DNA from 3 places in the Paucidesulfovibrio gracilis DSM 16080 genome. Region 1 is predicted to be linked to each of the others. Evidence: predicted binding sites of a transcription regulator. Region 1 holds the regulator's gene; each other region holds the start of a gene.
The links. The regulator sigma-54, encoded in region 1, starts transcription at its own class of promoters, with help from an activator protein. The targets are predictions, from matches to a motif close to CTGGCACGGNNNNTGCTT.

Region 2: a site for sigma-54 is predicted at 1,403-1,420, ahead of B5D49_RS08685 (periplasmic heavy metal sensor). Genes of this name have one in related genera too.
Region 3: a site for sigma-54 is predicted at 3,751-3,768, ahead of B5D49_RS01890 (periplasmic heavy metal sensor). Genes of this name have one in related genera too.

Annotation. Positions count from the first base shown of each region.
Region 1 is NZ_FUYC01000003.1:285,015-291,319, reverse strand. Features, by position in the region: gene B5D49_RS05660 (manganese-dependent inorganic pyrophosphatase) at 1-470, opposite strand, end outside; gene B5D49_RS05655 (PTS sugar transporter subunit IIC) at 554-1,228, opposite strand; gene B5D49_RS05650 (PTS sugar transporter subunit IIB) at 1,251-1,715, opposite strand; gene B5D49_RS05645 (PTS sugar transporter subunit IIA) at 1,712-2,164, opposite strand; gene rapZ (RNase adapter RapZ) at 2,167-3,048, opposite strand; gene B5D49_RS05635 (PTS sugar transporter subunit IIA) at 3,062-3,511, opposite strand; gene hpf (ribosome hibernation-promoting factor, HPF/YfiA family) at 3,514-4,047, opposite strand; gene rpoN (RNA polymerase factor sigma-54) at 4,086-5,501, opposite strand; gene lptB (LPS export ABC transporter ATP-binding protein) at 5,769-6,305, opposite strand, start outside.
Region 2 is NZ_FUYC01000007.1:5,538-11,842, forward strand. Features, by position in the region: gene B5D49_RS08675 (2-amino-3,7-dideoxy-D-threo-hept-6-ulosonate synthase) at 1-603, shown strand, start outside; gene B5D49_RS08680 (chemotaxis response regulator CheY) at 851-1,231, shown strand; gene B5D49_RS08685 (periplasmic heavy metal sensor) at 1,465-1,896, shown strand; gene B5D49_RS08690 (SHOCT domain-containing protein) at 1,909-2,202, shown strand; gene B5D49_RS08695 (hypothetical protein) at 2,605-2,958, opposite strand; gene B5D49_RS08700 (hypothetical protein) at 2,960-3,565, opposite strand; gene B5D49_RS08705 (glycosyltransferase family 9 protein) at 3,649-5,238, opposite strand; gene acs (acetate--CoA ligase) at 5,611-6,305, shown strand, end outside.
Region 3 is NZ_FUYC01000001.1:420,237-426,541, forward strand. Features, by position in the region: gene ftsA (cell division protein FtsA) at 1-249, shown strand, start outside; gene ftsZ (cell division protein FtsZ) at 280-1,527, shown strand; gene B5D49_RS01880 (radical SAM protein) at 1,554-3,209, shown strand; gene B5D49_RS01885 (FmdB family zinc ribbon protein) at 3,366-3,578, opposite strand; gene B5D49_RS01890 (periplasmic heavy metal sensor) at 3,849-4,370, shown strand; gene B5D49_RS01895 (DUF4405 domain-containing protein) at 4,536-5,357, shown strand; gene B5D49_RS01900 (sensor histidine kinase) at 5,376-6,305, shown strand, end outside.

The DNA.
Region 1 (6,305 bases):
TCCGTGCAGGTCACGGACTTGAACATAACCGTGTCAGACAAAATGGCACACAGCAGGATACCGGCGATATTGGAGGGAATCTCAATGCCGTAGAAATCGTACATGGACTTCAGCACGGTGCCGGTGCAACCCACAGGCCAGACCCACATCTCAAGAGGATTGGGAGTGGTCACATCGCCGAGCTTGTGGTGGTCAACAACGGCCAGCAGTTCGCCCTTGTCCAGGTTGTCCATGGTCTGAGAAATGTCGGTGTGGTCAACCAGGATCACTTTCTGATCGGTGGCATCGCTCACAATCTCCGGAGCCTTGAAGCCAAACTTTTCCAGAACAAAGACGCTCTCAGGAGCGATCTCGCCCTGCGTCACGGCCTTGGCTTCCATGCCACGCTTGGAATACAAGTCAGCAGCGGCAATAGCGGAAGCAACGGTATCGGTGTCCGGGTTTTTGTGCCCACAAACGAGAATAGCCATAATAATAATCCTCCTATGAGTGGTTCAATTCCATCCAAAAACTTAGGTTGTCCCAAATATCACAAAGTCACCCGTCTGCCAAGTCACAGAGATTGAGAGAATATTGCAAGAGCAACGACGGCAGTGCCGGTAAAGAACAAGGCATAAGCCCGCTGCACCCGCAACGCAAGCAGTCCCCCAAGACTCGCTGCGAGCCAGAGTTGTGGCCAGCTGAGGTGGATTCCAGGAGGAATTGACCTCGCAACATGCAGACATTGTTCAAAAACAGGGTTTACCAACAAGAGAGTTCCAAGAAAAAAGATCCATGACACCAGAAAGGAGCGCAGCATGGTGTGATAGATGAGTCGTTCCGGAAAAGGTGTGTTCGAAGGGCCACCAGCCCAGGCCTGGGCTTTTTCATGGCATCGACCTTGTGCCGAGCGTAACAAGGTCTCGACTTTTTTTCCCAGCCAGGCCATGGGAATGCCTGCCGCCAAAGCCAACACCACCTGTTCCGGCTGGTTCAACCCATGCCATGTGCTGAGTGATAATGCCGTAAACACGGCAGCCCCCACGTGTGGCGGAAGGTATGTTCCGGCAGGGATCATATCCAACCAAGCCAGCTCAAAAAAGATGGCAACGGAAAGGCTGACCGCGTATTCCCCGCTACAGACCGCCCAGAACAAGCCAATGCAAAGAGGACGCTCAAGCAGGCCTATACTGAAGGAAAAACGAAAGAGAGAAAAGAGCGCAAAAAAAAACCGATGAACGCAAACCAGACAGGCGCCGACAGTGTCATGATCAGAACCTCACCTGTACGGGATCATTGGGGACACAACGAAAATCAAGTTTGACTTCTCTGTCAGCAAAAAAGCGCAGACATTCCTCCTCACTGTCGTTCACAGCGACACTGGGAGAAAGTTGCCGTTTTCCAGGAGCATAGTGAATATTGCCGATATTGATGGATTGAAATCTGAATCCGATTTCATAGGCACGGCGTGCGTCCTCACAATTGGAAAAAAGCACAAGGGCCGCGCCCTGGGCAGATGACCATAGCGCAATTTCCTGCAAATGCAGCAGGTCATTAATCGACACAAAAGAGGTCGACATGGACTGGGGAATGGCAAGAGACATAATTTCCTGTGTCAAAGGGTCGTCCGAAACGTCATCGTTTGCGACAATAATCCCCTTTGCCCCGACATAAGGAAGCCACGTTTCCACGACTTGGCCGTGAACCAGTCGGTTATCCACTCGAACCCAGTTCACGCTCCGCCTCCCTGGCGGGAACCAGAACGTCGTGAAAGCATTTCACCCGCAACCACGATGCCCTGCCGTCCAGCGCTTTTCACCTGCCCGGCCATCTCCTTCAGCGGCAAATTGCGGACCTGAAACGCCTTGACCACCATCGGCAGGTTCACCCCCGTTATCACCTCAAGCTGATATGATTTCAATAGTGAAAGACTCAGCGTTGTCGGGGTGCCGCCAAATAAATCCGTGAGCACGAGCACACCGTCACGCGTCGCGCCACATTGTTCAACGGCTTCACGAATAGCATCGACCACAGAATCCACCGCCGATCCAGGAGGTACGCCAATGGCCCGCACATTATCCTGGGATCCGGAAACGATTTCGGCGGCCTCCAGCAGTCCGGTTCCAAAAGTGCCGTGCGTGACCAAGACCACGCCCACCTGACGAGACATCTTCGAATCTGACATGATTACCCTAACTCACAATGCCGATGTTCCATCGTTACTGCGTAGCCACTGTCCTTCAGCACTTTGTAGAGCAGCTCTCCTGTGGCCACGGAACGGTGGCGACCGCCCGTGCAACCGAGCGCTACAGTAACCCTATAGCGCCCTTCAGTGGCATAGAGCGGCAAAAGATAACAAAAAAAATCTACAAACCGCTTTTGAAATGCTCTTCCAACCTCACTCTCTAAAACGTAGTGCGAAACCTGTGTATCCTTACCTGAAAGGTTCCGCAACGCAGGATCAAAATAAGGATTCGGCAAAAAGCGAAGGTCAAAGACTAAATCCGCATCAATGGGAACCCCATATTTGAATCCAAAAGTCAACAGATGGACCCGCATACAGGAACTGGGAGCCTCAAGATCGGTCCACTTTTCCTGTATGATCCTCCGCAAGTCATGAATGGAGTACCCCGTGGTATCCACAACCAGATCAGCACTCTCGCGAATCGGAGCCATGAGCTGGCGTTCCGTATCTAAAGCCTGCTCCAGCCCAAGGGCATTGGTTTCCAAAGGATGCAGTCTTCTGGTGGTGGCGTAGCGGGTCAACAGCGTATCTTGTCGTGTTTCCAAAAACACCACCTGGGGTTTCATACCCATGTCCGCAAGCTGCGCGGTTGCGCTGTCCCACTCTTCGACAAAGTCCAGCTGCCGAAGATCCATGCCCAAGGCAAGACCTCGATGAGCCTTGTCCATTCCCTGAAACAGTTCCACCATACGCGGCAGCATGGAAGCGGGAAGACCGTCCACACAAAAAAAGTGTAAATCCTCAAAAACGTTGAGAGCCGTACTCTTTCCTGCACCGGAAAGCCCCGTAACAACGATCAGAGGGAAAGATCCACTTTTTTTCACGCCAACCCCTTGCTCAAGTGGCCTGAAGCAGTTGCCAAAGGCCATCCTTGCCGTCCGCAGCCATAAGGTTGGCTCGGAAAGTCTGGTCCTTGAGCAGCCGTGATATGTGGGCGAGGATACGAAGATGCAATCCGGCCACCTGTTCCGGGGCCATTACAAGAAAAACGATATGGCAGGGGGCGTGGTCCAGGGATTCAAATTCGACCCCCTGGGGACTCCTGGCCACGGCCACCACTATTCGATCCAGGGCTTCAAGCTTGCCGTGAGGTATAGCGATACCATCCCCAATGCCTGTGGAACCGAGGCTCTCCCGGTCCATAAGAACCTGGACGGCTTGTTCAGTATCCAACTCCGGCATGGTGCTGGAGATGCACTCTACAATTTCACGGAGCACCTCCGCCTTTGAGGCGGAGGTCAGCTCCGGTATAATCAGTTGTTTGTTAAGATATTCGCCGAGTCTCATTGTTAGTTACCAGGATCAATCAATCCGTAATCGCCGCCTTTGCGACGGTAAATGACGTTAATTCCCTCGGTTTCAGCATTGCGAAACACGAGGAACTCGAACTTGAGCGAATCGAGCTGCATCGCCGCTTCCTCAACGGACATGGGCTTTGGCTCATAATTATCCGTACCGGTGATGGTCGGAGCGGCGCCGCCATCGGCCAAAGTAAAGTACTCGGTTCGCACATCCCGCGCTGCCTTGCGGCGCTTATCCTTCATCTTCTCGCGCACTTTACGCAGCTGGGCCTCCAGCTTGTCAACCACGCAATCAATGGTGGCATACATATCCGGAGACTGCTCAAAAGCCGAGATATGGATGCTGTCCGCGTTCAAGACCACATCAGCCTGCTGGCGGGTTTTTTCCACGGCCAAGTTGACCTGAAGATCGGACTCGTCCGAATCTTGAATGAACTTGGAAACCTTGTCGAACCGCTTGGCAGCATACTCCTTGAGGTGGGGAGAGGGGTCGAAATTCTTAAAGTTGAAACTGATGTTCATGCACAATCCTCCTTGGAGTAGAGGTTGAGTGGGCAATGTTATAAAATCTGCTTGCGCTTCGAAGACGAGGGGATATCCATAGCCGAACGGTATTTCGCAACGGTACGCCGCGCAATATTTACGTCCAGTTCAGCTTTGAGCATCTCGCCGATCGTTTCGTCGCTCAGCGGTTTCTTCGGATTTTCACCACTGATGAGTTGCTTAATCAGCGCCTTGACCGATTCCGAACCAACCTGAGTGCCGTCTCCCAGATCCAGAGCGCTGTTAAAGAAAAACTTCAGTTCAAATATCCCATGCGGTGTGGAGACATACTTGCTCGTCGTAATCCGGCTGACCGTGGATTCATGCATATTAATGTCTTCCGCCACGTCTTTAAGGATCAGCGGTTTGAGCTTGGCCACGCCCTGTTCGAAAAAATCACGCTGAAAACGGACAATACTCTCCATCACCTTATACAATGTTCGCTGCCGTTGATATAAACTTTTGAGCAGCCAGGCCGCGGATCGCATTTTGTCCTGAAAATATTCCTTATCCTTGCCGGTACAATTCCCAATATCGTCCATGTAGAACGAGTTGAGCGTCAAGCGGGGCAGTCCATCCTCATTCAGCACGATAACAAAATCATCACCATATTTATACACGAAGACATCCGGGCTGACATAATGCGGCTCCGTGCTGGAAAAACTCGCCCCGGGCATTGGATCTAGTTTTTGAATAACTTCAATATATTTCTTCAGTTTATCAAGACTGATCTTAAACTTTCTGGCTAACGGCTTATAGCGACGCTTCTCCAAATCTTCCAAATGCTGATCAACCAAGTCCAACAGGATGGGATCCGTATAATCAAAAAACTCAAGCTGGACCTTCAGGCACTCACGCGGTGATCTGGCCGCCACGCCCACCGGGTCCAGCCGCTGAATCCGCTGGATAACGCTTTCCACGGTTTCGGGATCAGACTCCACAAGCGCTAGCAAGTCCTGAACATCTGCCTGCAAATATCCCCGATCATCCAGATTCCCCAGAACGACATCACCAACGGCCAACTCTTCGTCGGTAAAGTTGGAAAGCCGCATCTGCCAATTTAGATGACCATGCAGGGAGGGTTTTGAGGCAAGCCGTGCTTCAAACGACAACCCCTCTTCGGGGATCTCTGCTTCACGGACCTGGGACTGCTTGGATGAGCTGGAGAACTCACCAATGTAATTTTCCCAATCAGCGTCACGCATCAACTCCGCCTGGGCATCCCCCTCCTCGCTCTCCTTGGATTGCGTATCTTCTGGTTGCGGGTCGTCGGCTTCCTTTTCATCAAGAAACGGATTTTCCAACAATTCCTGCTGTACGGATTCAAGCAATTCCAGGCGGGAAAGTTGCAGCAACTTGATGGCCTGCTGCAGTTGCGGCGTCATGACAAGTTGCTGACTGAGCTTGAGTTGTTGTCGTAATTCCAGTCCCATACTACCCATCGCCACGGCGCGCCGCATGAAACTCAAAAGAATCAACACGGGGCCGTCGGTTAGAAATGATATCCTTGCCTCTACTATCTCACAGATTAGCTACTCGCGCAAGGAATACATCTTAACATACTGAAAAAATAGAAATACGTCGCTTTGAGAGAGCGACATGAAAGAACTGTACCAACCTTCATGCAGGCTGTAAATCCACAACGACCAAAAAGCCGGACGAAAAAAGGAGGTAATGCGGAGATCAGGGAGGTAAAAGTATCAAAGGCAAAAATTTTCGCCGAGGTACACCTTTCGGGCCTTGGAGTCCTGAACAATCTCGTCAGGGGTGCCTTCCAGAATAATCGTCCCCTCGTACACCAAATATGCCCTATCGCAAATATTCAAAGTTTCTCGCACATTATGATCTGAAATTAAAATCCCGATCCCCATCTTCTTTAAAATCGAAATGATCTCCTGAATATCAATGACCGCAATGGGGTCAATCCCAGCAAACGGCTCATCGAGAAGAATAAACTTCGGATTCATAATCAGAGCACGAGCGATTTCCAGGCGGCGACGCTCCCCACCGGACAGAAACATGGCTTTTTGATGCGCCAGCTTGGTTATGTTGAACATGCGAAGCAGTTCGGCGGCCCGCTTGCGGCGCTGGGCCCGCTTCAGGGAGGTCTGCTCCAAAATGATCATAAGGTTTTCCAACACAGTGAGCTTACGAAAAACCGAACTCTCCTGCGGAAGATAGGACAGCCCCATGCGAGCTCGTTCATGCAAAGGAAGTCTGGTGATTGCACGAGAACC
Region 2 (6,305 bases), on a different contig from region 1:
CGCGACATCGGATTGATCGTACATCTTTCCGCATCCACGGCACTCTCCCCCACACCCAACGCAAAAACCATGGTCGGTACCGTGGAAGACGCCATCAAACTTGGAGCCGACGCGGTAAGCATTCACGTGAACCTGGGCGACGAAAGCGAACGCTCCATGCTCTCGGATCTCGGTGCACTCTGCTCCCGGGCCGGAGACTGGGGAATGCCCGTACTGGCCATGCTCTATGCTCGCGGTCCCAAGGTAAAAGATGAATACGCCCCGGATGTCGTGGCCCACTGCGCCCGGGTGGGAATGGAGCTTGGAGCCGACATCGTCAAGGTCAACTACACGGGTGATCCGGAATCATTCCAACGCGTCACCGAAGGATGCTGCGTTCCCGTGGTCATTGCTGGCGGCCCCAAAGTCGACAGCAACTACGACCTGGTCCGCATGGTTCATGACTCGGTCCAGGCGGGCGGAGCCGGCATTTCCGTGGGGCGAAACATCTTCCAGCACGACCATCCCGCCCGTCTGGTGCGCTCCCTGTACAAGGTCGTCCATGAGGGATGGAGCGTGGAACAGGCTCTTCCGCTCCTGGATTCTCCCGAAAGCGCACAATAAACAAACTCTTCCTTCCTGTGTCGGCAAGACCTACGGCCCGGTTGATTCACCGGGCCTTTTCGTTTACATATCAATGAATTAAATAAAGCATTATAGGATCGTCATCGGTTGACACCGTTTTTTTGTCCAGACCCATTGCATTCCTGACATTATTTAACTAAATAAGGAAGAATACTCGGGTGTCTTGCATAGACAAATGGGCACGGCGATCCGGCCTGACCGTGATCAAGCAGGGAGGACTTAGACAATGCCCGCAGATAAAAGCATGAGAATTCTGGTGGTTGATGACTTTTCCACCATGCGGAAAATCATTAAAAACATCCTGCGTCAGCTTGGATTTGAAAATGTCGTGGAAGCTGACGACGGCACCACCGCATGGGATGTTTTGAACAAGGACAACATCGACTTTGTCGTTTCGGACTGGAACATGCCCAAGATGACGGGCATTGAGCTGTTGCGCAAGGTTCGCGCCAGCGAAGAATACGCCGACACCCCCTTCCTGATGGTTACAGCTGAGGCCCAGCAGGAAAACATCATCGAAGCGGTGCAGGCCAAGGTTTCCAACTATATTGTCAAACCCTTCACTCCGGAAACCATGAGTGAAAAAATCGACAAGATCTTCGGCTGACTGATTCTCGTTTTATCGCCAAAGACCAAATGGGGAGTGTTTCGGCACTTCCCTTTTTTTGTTGCACATCCCTATTCACAAAACTGCACTTTTCTGCACATTTTACTCTTTTTTTCTGCACATCTCGCGTGACCTAAAACATAATAACCCGATTTTATTACTTTTCATTTTTAGGCACGATCCCTGCTATATGGTTTGTGTACTGCAACCAACCAGTGCAACAGGACCATTGCATGAATACCTCACCCCTTCTGCTTACAGCCACGCTTTTGGCACTGCTTTGCGCGGCTGCGGCCCAGGCGCAGGATAACCAAGGTTCTGCGCCATGGGCCGCCCTCTTGGGGCTGCGCGAAACACCATGCGTAGGGAAAATGCTGCCAACAAAGCAGCGCAAGGAATTCATGCAACTCAAACGAGAACACGAAGATCTGCGACGGAAATTGGGACGGGAACTCTACACACGCCAACTGGAATACGATGTGTATTCGCGCTCCCGCCAGCGGCAAAAGGATCTGGACGAACTGGCCGATGAAATGCAGCGATTGCGGCAAAAACTGGTACATGAGGACCAACGCTTTTGCTCGGTGGTGCAGGAACGGTTCGGCCTGGATATCTCCAAGAATCTGCACTGCGTTCCCATGGACGCCATTTCCGCTGAAAAATAAGGAGAATGCCACATGCCCTTCGGGGAACCACTTATGCACCACGCCAATTGCTCGTCGTTTACCGACGCCATATTTCATGGGTTTTCAGGACACCAAGGCTGGTTTCAGGGCTTTCACTTCCCGTTCGGAATGCTTGGACTGATTTTGCTGGTGGCGGGTACCATTTGGCTGCTTACCCGGAGGCGGGAATCCGTGTGCCAGGAAGCTCCGGATGTTTCGGCACTGGAGCTACTCCAACGCCGCTACGCTTCCGGGCATATTGATCGGGAAGAGTACCTCCGTCGTCGTACTGACCTGAATTCCTAACGTATTTCTCTCCCCTCCTCACTCTACCGGGACGCGGCGATTGCTGCCCCCTCGCCGCGTCCCGGCATACACGGAGAAACGCCCCAAAGCTGTATCTGCTTTGGGGCGTTTCTCCGTATCAGTCTTTTCGATACAAAAAAAATTCGTTGCTCCCCATGGGGAACTTTCCATGCCGACATCCGGGAACCCGACGCAACGGCAAGTTACCAACCGGACCGGCCCATCCTCGCCTTTTGCGGGTCAGCCGCCCCTGAAGTAGCAGCTATCGCTTGACGTTCCAGGCTACGTAAACACCCGGCCTGCCACGACAGCAGCACTCTCAGGGAGCGCACGAACAGCACCATTCGCGAAAGGCACCAATGTTCCGGTATGAAACCGTCCTCACTCCGACGGAACCGTTCGTTACCCCATCCGGTTTACGAAACGGGGCATACCGGCTCCAGGATGGCGGCGTTGGGAACCATACGCAACGGAGCGCTTACGCTTACCCTGAAGCTGCTGCAACTCCTGCCGCACGTCTTCACGCTGGCGCCGCGCCTCGCCGACGATACCCTGGTGCAAATCCTGTAGACGTTGCAGCGCCTCAAGCATCCGCTTCTCCACACTCTCATCGCGCAGCCGCCAACTTTCCGCCACAAGGAATTCCCTCCTGCGGGCAAGCTCAGCCGCTCCATCGAGATCTCCCTCCCGAAGCAGGCGCATCTCTTCCTGGGCCGTACAGGTAGCCTGTTCCAAAAGCTCCAAAGCGGAGCTCATCTCAGGCCTCCCCGCCAACCTGGATTTCGGTGCGAATGGTCTCGACCACGCCTTCCCACTTGGAAACTGCGGGCAAAAATTCGTATTCCAGCAAGTCGGCCAAAAGAACCCAGTCCTCATTCGAAAGAACTTCCGTCATTTCGGTGAAAAGGACGGAAAGCTGTTTGCTGGCTGCGAGAAAATCGGGCTGACTGCTGAGACCGAACTCTTCGCGCAGGGTTCCGACCATGGCCAGAAAACTGCGGACCACATCAAGCAGATCCTGATAGGTCTCCAAGGCCTCGGCATCGTCGGCCTGACGGAACAATTCCGCCACCTCGCGCCCGCCCTTACTCATAAGCTGGATAACCTTGTGCAGTTCCTGCGTGATGTCCACGGCCATTTCCGCAACGGGTACGCTACGGATTTCCACCTTCTCAATCTCCTCGGACTCGATGTCTTCAGCTTGATGCGGGTAGATTTCGGAAAACGGCTGACCATTCAGGAACACATCGGTGACGACACGGTTCTGGAGCGCGTCGTTTTCCATCAGGCTTTCCAACACCTGCTCCAGATTTTCAAAATCGTTCAGGGCCACTGCGGACTGCTGGCCATCGATTACGATCATGGGGATTCTCCTTTCCCTTGTCGGTGAACTGCAAATTTTGCCTCAGGGCAATACGGCCTAAAGCAATACAAAAACCATGCCGCTCACGACAATTCCGACAGAAACCCTTCCATAAGCGCCCGATGCCGCCTTGTGAGGGACACGAGATGATCCAACGCATCCCCTTTGGATTGCAGTTCAAAATGCCACAACATACCCAGAACCTCCAATTCCGGCTCCCGAGCAAGCGTAGATTGGACCCTCTGGCAGGTGGCCAGCACTTTATTTTGAACAGCCCGCACCGGTCGCGTAGCAAGCACCTGGGATTGCTGCTCCAACAAAAATAATAAATCGCGGGCTTCGGAAAACGCCGCTGTCAGGCGTTCCGCTTGTTCGGAACACAGCCCGCCACAAGGTTCAGCCGTTTTCTCTCCTGGACTGGGCAGAGACGCGTCGTCAAAAAAGCGACGATACAAGCGACGCTGCATGCCGATCCAGCGGGTTCGGTCCTCATGCGCATGTCCGGAAAGCGATTCCAAATCCATAAACCCGTCATCCCCGCGAACACTCCGCCAAACCCTTGCCCCCGCGGGAATCGCCTGCTCCACGCCTCCGGAAAAAAACTCTGCAACCGCCGCTCTGTATACAATCTCCGGCGACACGCTTTGCCGACACCGGTGCCGTTCCTTGCAGGAGGAACCAAAGGCACAGGGGTGGCAGGATATATCCGGCTCAAAGCAGAGACTGCCTTCGCGATACGGCCCGGTGTCAAACGGTTGAGCCGTGGCAAGAAACACCGCGGCAACAGGCGTTCCCAAACCTGCGGCCAGATGCATGGTTCCCGTATCGTTCGTCACGAGCAGTTCAAGCCGCGGAAGCACGCCCGCCAGTTGTGTGAGCGAGGTTCGCCCCACCAAATTGATCACAGATCCGGCAAATCCGGAAACAAACCGTTCGGCCAAGGTTGTTTCCGCATCACTGCCGAGCAACACCGGCGTCAATTTTTGATGCTTGGCAAAGAAATGCGCCGTCCGCAAAAACGCATCCACAGGCCAACGCCGTTGATCCTCGCTCGCACCGAGTTGGATTCCAAGGAAACGGCTTTCACCGTGCTCCTCCTGGCTATGCAGGAGCGCCGTAACATCCGCTTCCAGTCGTTCGCCCTCCCCTCCCTGGGGAAGCTTGAGCGAAAAGCGGCTGCTGCGACTCCCCACGCCCGCCACGCAGCGAAACAAGTCCACCACATTAAAGGGGCTGGCACCCCGATGGCCGGAGGCCAGCTGTAAAAAAGCGGCCCAGGACGATGAGTCCGCGTTGAATCCGTATTCATCCACGCTGAACCCGCGCACCGCATCCGGCGATCGATTTGGAGACAACGCCCGGGCCAGCAGCCTGGCCGGAAGGGACGGCGTCAGGTTCACGATTCGGTCGGGAGCATACTCTCGCTGCACCCAACGACGCAATTGATCGAAATCACGGACCGCCCCCCGCCAATCCTTCTGCAGTGCGGCCAGCAAGCGCGCCCCAGGGAAAGATCCCAACCAGTCCACGCCGTCGAGCAATGCTCCGGCATGCGCAAAATTATCAAGACAAAGCAGCCCGACACGATCTCCCGCATCGGTCAAGCCGGAAACAACAGGCTGGGTCTGGATAAGGTCGCCGAATCGGGTCAGGTTGAGTACGAGCACATTCATATTCCATGCATACCCTGAACAGGACGGACACGCCAGTGTTGCGAACACGGACACCATTGCCACACCCGATCCCCTGGAGTGCCTGCGCTGTTTTCCCCCTCCGGGGATGGAAAGCCGTTTGCCGCTCCCGCTCTGTTCGCGTATATGAAAGAATGATCCCGCTTTAACGGACGCAGGGAATCATGAACGGTTTGTTCCTCCCGCTGAACGGCAACGCCTCGTTTCTCGCCCCGTCCATCCCGCCCATCCGCACCGTTCACCGAAAAGGAGATGCGCTTCGGCGCCCGGGCTTGCTATGAATAGCCTCACAGACAAGCCCATCACCCTTCCAAGGGACACTTTTTTGAACATTGACGAGGAGGAATCACCGCCATGACCGATGAAAAAATTGAAAGCCTGAGTAAAGAATCCCGTCTGTTCCTGCCGCCGACCAATCCCACGGCCGCTGTCGGAAGTCAGGAGGAGTACGAAAGGATTTATCGGCGCTCCATCGACGACATGGAGGGGTTCTGGGCGGAACGCGCCGACGAGCTGCTTTCCTGGGAAAAAAAATGGGATAACGTGCTGGAATGGGATTTCGACGTTCCGGAAATCAAATGGTTCTCGGGTGGGAAGCTCAACGTGGCCTACAACTGCCTGGACCGGCACCTGGAAAACGGCCGTCGAAACAAAGCCGCGCTTATCTGGCAGGGTGAGCAGGACCAGGACGTGAAGGTCTACACCTATCAGATGCTGCACGACGAGGTCTGCCGATTCGCCAATGTGCTGAAGAAAAAGGGCATCAAAAAAGGGGACCGCGTTTCCATCTACCTGCCCATGATTCCGGAACTTGCCGTGGCCATGCTGGCCTGTGCCCGCATCGGAGCGCCCCACTCCATCGTGTTCGCTGGCTTTTCCGCCAATGCCCTGCGTGACCGCATCAATGACTGCGGTTCCAAAGTCCACATCACAGGCACCGCCGTGAACCGTGCCGGACGACAGATTCCGCTGAAACCCAACACGGATGAAGCGCTCAAGGAATGCCCGGGCGTGGAACAGGTCGTGGTCGTGGATTCCGCCCCCGGCTA
Region 3 (6,305 bases), on a different contig from region 1:
ATCGACGGCATGCAGGATCTCGCGGACCAGATTTTTGATCTGCCGGTCCGCATTGGATATCCCTCGGGCATCGGGGGACTCATTGATGTAGTGGACAGTCCCAAATACGCCACAGCGGTGGGGCTGCTGAAGTTTGGGTGCGAAAAGGAGATGGCCGGGCAGGACCGTCGTTCCTTCGGCATCCGGGATGAGGGAACCTTCAACCGCATTCTGGGCAGGATGCGCAAGTGGTTCACGGATATCGCGTAACGTACGCACAGGGAAGAACTGGAGGAGAACATGGAATATTTTGAAATCGAGCACGACACGAGTGCCAAGATCAAAGTCATCGGTTGCGGAGGCGGCGGCGGAAATGCCGTAAACAACATGATCCAGTCCGCTCTCAAGGGCGTGGAATTCATCGTCTGCAACACGGACGCCCAGGACATTGAAAAAAGCCTGGCCGAAACCAAAATCCACATCGGCCAAAAGCTGACCAAAGGGCTTGGCGCAGGAGCCAACCCGGAAGTCGGTCGCAATGCCGCCGTGGAAAACATTGAAGAAATCCGTCAGGCGCTGGAAGGCGCGGACATGGTCTTCATCACCGCGGGCATGGGCGGCGGAACCGGAACCGGCGCGGCCCCTGTCGTGGCCGAGGTGGCCCGGGATCTGGGCGCACTTACCGTGGGTGTGGTGACCAAGCCCTTCTTCTTTGAAGGCAAGCGTCGCCTCGGTGCGGCCGAGGAGGGCATCAACACCCTCTCCGAAGTGGTGGACTCCATCATCACCATTCCCAACGACCGGCTCCTGCAACTGGCCGCGAAAAAGGCCTCGTTCACGGAGATGCTCAAAAAGGCGGACGAAGTGCTCTACTACGCCACCAAGGGCATTGCCGACCTGATCACGGTCCACGGCCTGATCAACCTGGACTTTGCGGACGTAAAGGCCGTGATGTCCAACTCGGGCCTGGCCCTCATGGGTACGGGCATTGCCGAGGGCGAAGGCCGCGCCAAGGAAGCCGCACGCATGGCCATCACCTCTCCGCTGCTGGAAGACGTCTCCATCGAGGGCGCCAAGGGCGTGCTCATGAACATCACCTGCTCCCCTGACATGCTCATCGAAGAGGCCGCCGAAGCCGCGAACATCATCTCCAGCGAAGCGGACGAGGACGCCCAGATCTTCTTCGGTACGGTGTTCGATCCGGACGCCGGAGAAGAGATGCGCATCACGGTCATTGCCACGGGCATCGAACACGTGGCCGCCCAGTCCGACGCCACGTCGTCCAAGGGGCAGAACCCCTTGAGCCGTTTCAATCGGCGGGAACGCAGCTCCGATGCGGCCACCGGCACGGGCAAACGCCGTGTGCACCGCTCGGTGATGAACCAGGACACTACTGTGCCGGCGTACCTGCGCTTTAGCGACAGTGCCGAAGAGGAACCCGAAAAGCCCAAGCGCCGCGTCGCCAACGCCGGGCCTGGGGACCAGCACTTTGTTTTCGACAAAGACGATCTGGATATCCCCGCCTTCATACGCAAGAACAACAGCTAGGAGGCGGATGGAATACGGGTTTCCCTATGCGCAAGAGCCGCATCTACCACGGCGACCGGGAGCCATCTCCCCGGGAGACCGGAGGCCGACTGCCCACGGCCCTGATCATCCCCATGGAACGCCGTGTGGCCCTTTCCACCTTGGGGTGGCAGGCGGTATACCGCCAATTGGCGGAAAATCCGGGCATGGCCCCGGAACGCTGCTTCACCCTTGGGCGCGACGGGGAACCCACGACGATGGAAAGCGGAACCCCGCTCTCCAGATTCCCTGTGCTGGCCTTGAGCGTGAATTTCGAGGAGGATCTCCTTCACCTCCTGCGAACTCTTGAGGCCTCGGGCGTTCCTTCCCGTCGGGAGGAACGCCCGGATTACCCTCTGATCATGGTGGGCGGGCCGCTGGCCTTCATGAATCCCGCTCCGCTCGCCCCCATGACGGACTGTTTCTTTGTCGGCGAGGCCGAGGCCGGTCTTGCCGATGTTTTTTCCAAATTTCGTGAGGTCTGGCTCCAGGGCGGCGACAAAAACGCCATGCTCGACGCTGTGGCCGCCATGCCCGGTATCTACGCCCCCGGACGCTCCGCCGTACCGGTTCGCCGCGTCATTGCTCCGGGCGCATCCCTCAATGACCCGGCCTGGTCCTGTTTCATCTCGCCGGACGCGGTCTTTCGCGACACGCTGCTGTTGGAGGCCAACCGGGGGTGTCCCTATGCCTGCCGGTTTTGCGCGGCTGGCTACGTGTACCGGCCTCCCCGCCAGGCGTCCCTGGAGGAATTGCAGGCAGTCGTGGAACAGGCCGAACCGCCCAAGGTCGGCTTGGTAGGAACCGCGCTCACGGACCTGCCGCACCTGCTTCCCTTTCTGAACTGGCTGCGTCAGCGCGGCACCAAATTCTCCCTTTCCTCGGTCCGGGCCGACGGCGTTACCGAGGAACTGCTCACCATTCTACGACAGAGCGGTGTGCGCACCGTGACCCTGGCGTTGGAAGGTCCGAGCCGACGCCTGCGCGACCAGGCCAGCAAAAAATTGAAGGAAGAAGATTTTCTCCGCGCGGTGGCCCTGTGTGCACGCCACGGCGTCAACCACCTCAAGACCTACTGCATTGTGGGCTGGCCGGGCGAGACCGACGCCGATTACGAAGAATTGGGCGGTTTTTTGGGTGAAATCGCCCGCACACGGGACGAAAATCTGAAACGCCAGAAAGAATTCATGCGTGTTACCCTGGGTACCAGTTGCCTGGTTCCCAAACCACACACGCCGTTCCAGTGGATGGCCATGGCGTCGGCAGAGGAACTGGACCGCAGACAGCACATGATCCGGGAAATGCTCAAGCCGTACAAGGGATTCCGCCTGGAAGCGGATAAGCCGTTTCAAGCCCGGCTCCAAGGCCTGCTGGCCCGGGGCGGAGAGTCCATCTTTGATTTCGTGGAACTGGCCGCCCGGCACGGCGGCTGGAAAAAAGCGCTCAAACGTTGGCAGGGTGATCCGGCCCACGAACTGGACCGAGAACGCTCCCGGGACGAAGCTCTGCCTTGGGACGTCATTGACGTAGGCGTGACCAAGGAACACCTCTGGCAGGAATGGGAACGGGCCAAACGGTTCCAACCCTCGCCCAAGTGCGTGGAATCGGGCTGCGATCAATGCCGACGCTGCGGTATGGATTGTTTTTTACGCGAACAGTCCTGACCGGACGTTTTTCCCTCTGACGAACAAAAGCGCCGCGCCTGCCCCCCCTTCGCTGAACCAAAAACATATCCCTTCACGCCACAACAGCGTCAAGGGATACGTTTTGCTCCACGATGAAGCCTGACAGGATCCTGAACCAGGATCAACGCATCAGCCTCAGGTGAATCCTCCAGCCCCCCCGCACCCGGACAACGGCGCAGACAGGGAACCAGCGTCACCGCTTCCGCCGCCGGACACGGCAAACCCCGAGAGCAGACGTTCGGTATCTTCCTTGCCGCATTCCGGGCATTTGGGTGTTTCATCGCCGGAAAGAACCAGCTCTTCAAATTCTTTGCCGCATTTTTTGCATCGGTATTCATAAATCGGCATAGGCACCTCGCATCATTATTTTCTATATCCCAAAGATGAGGCTGTTTGTACGCTTCGTCAAGGGATCATTTTGCACATAACACGAACAGTTTGTGCAAACTTTTGTGCATTTTAATGCACATATTTTTACACTTTCGAATTTAATACACTGATTTTTCATGATAAACAGTGTTTGGCACGGCGACTGCTAGTTCCTTTACAACCGTTACTTTTCTACTCTTCACCCCCCGGGATCGGCCCGGACCCCTTTTCAACGTATTTGGAGGAATCATGAACAAGCGGACTCTTATCATCTCTCTGAGCCTCGTGGCAGTGCTGGCCCTGGCGGCCACAGCCTTTGCCCGTCATGGATACCACGGCTCCATGGGCTACGGTCACATGGGATTTGGTGGCGGCTACGGACACGGCGGCGCCTTCCAGGTCGCTCCTGAACAGCAGGAGGCCTTTGACGCGATCTTCGACAAGCACCGCGACACCATGCGCGACCTGAGCAACCAGCTCTGGTCCAAGCACATGGAGCTGGAAGCCCTCACCAACAGTGGACAGGCCACCAAGGCAGACATCCACGAGCTGGTCCAGGACATTTCGGAGCTGCGTGAAAAGAAGCAGGCCGAACACGAAAACTTCTTTGAGGAGTTGGACCAGGCCGGTATCCAGGCGCAGTTCGTCCCCTGCCGGGGCTTTGGTCCCAATGGTGGCGGACGGCAGCAGAATGGAAGCGGTCCCGGTTCCGGCCAAGGCTACGGTTCCGGCTCTGGATCCGGCCAAGGCTACGGTCCCTGCAATCAATAGGTGAACGCCTGACGAAGCGTGGCAAAGGGCGGTCGGAATGGGGAAAGCTCCGACCGCCCTTTTCCCGTACGCGCCGAACCAACCCCGATCCACCCGCCCTGGTTGACATGGCGGGACTTTGCGCTGAAGATCAATGGAACAACCATCCGCTCCCACGAGGCACGAATGTTCCGAAAAAGCGTTTCCCTGACCGTACTCCTCTCCTTTTGCCTCTTGCTGGCCACCAGCGTGGTGCTCTATTACGAACCGCACGGCCGGGTCGCCTACTGGGCGGACTGGCGCTTGCTGGGCCTGGGCAAGGCGCAGTGGGACGCTTTACATATTTCCCTGGGCGCACTGTTCCTCTTCGCCAGCCTGCTGCACATCTGGCTGAACTGGAAGGCCGTGCTCCTGGCCATGAAAAACCGTGCCCGGCAGTTGGTGGTTCTGACGCCGCCCATGGTCGCGGCCTTGATGGTCACGCTTTATTTCACGCTCGGCGCGCTGCTGGGCTTCCCCGGCGTGCAGCAGATCCTCGATTTCAGCGAAGACCTCAAAACGAGTCATGTGGCGGAATACGGCAATCCGCCCTATGCCCACGCCGAACTTTCCACGGTTCGAGAATTTGCAGATTTTTTACAACTGGACAGCGAACAGATCGTGCAGTCCCTGCGTGAGCAAGGCATGAACGCCACCCCGGAGACCACATTGCTGGAGCTGGCCCGCGCCAACAATACCAGTCCCCGGCACATTCACGAGGCCATGCGCTCGGGGTTGAACGCGGATCCCTTTACCCTGCTTCCGCCCCGAGCGCCCGAAGGTTCCGGTAAAATGCCCCTGCACGCCTTTTGCGCCAATTACGGACTTCCCCTTGACCGTGCGCTGCAACGGCTTCAGGCTGCGGGTCTGGAACCCGATCCGAACGCCACACTCAAGGCGCTGGCGGAAAGATACGGCATGGACCCCGTCACACTCTACACCATCCTGCGCACCGGCAAGCGTCCCTGACCAAAGCGCGGCGGATTTATGGAAATCAAGACCAAACAAAACGAACGCGGTCCCATCATCGCGGCAGTGCTGGCCCTGATCGTGCTTGGGCTGGGCAGCCTTTTTCTCACCTGGCAATCCATCAAGCATCAACGCGCCGTGGTGGAGGAGCACATGGTGCTCTCCGGCCGCGTCATCGTGCGCGGGGTGGAAGCCAACCTCGTGCGCATCATGCGTTCCCTGCGCAACAACCCGGCCCTTTCCCAGCTGTTCCCCTCCCTGGCCCAGGAGTTGTTTCAGGAGATCACGGCCTCGGGCGAAGTGCTCTTTGTGGCGCTGTACGCTCCGGGCGGCCAATTGCTGCTGGCGTCGTCCCACGGCGACGAGGAGATGGAAAACCTGCTTCCCCGTGGCGCATTCGACGCGCTGGACCAACTGGGCCACTGGCACGGCATGACCCTGTTCGGCCAGAAGCAGGCCTTGGTCATCGGATTGCAGGCCCGCCCCGGTGTGGCCAGCGTCTGCGGGCTTACCCCCCCGGGGCAAGGCGCGAATCGCGGTCCCGGGCATCAGGGCGGCCATGGCATGCGCCACGGCAGAAACCGCGACCACCTCGGCGGACTCGGCCCGGCCGACGATGCCCCCGGACCGGAAGTGCCGCTGTATTTCGTTGCCGGACTCAACGCGGAAAAAAACCTGGCCCAATTTCATCTGTATCGCCGCGCCGCCCTGTTGCAGACCGGCTATGTTTTTCTGGCCGCCGTGGTGCTCTGGTCACTGGCATTCGCCTATTTGCGGCGGCGGGACCAAGCCTCCCGGGTGGGCCGCATGGAGCGTTTCCAATCCAAACTGCTCGACAACATGCCCGACGGTCTCGTCACCCTGGGACCGGATGGCGAGATCATGGCCGCCAACGGCTCGGCCCGCGCCCTGCTCGCCCCCGTGACCCCGACAAAAAACGCAGACGCG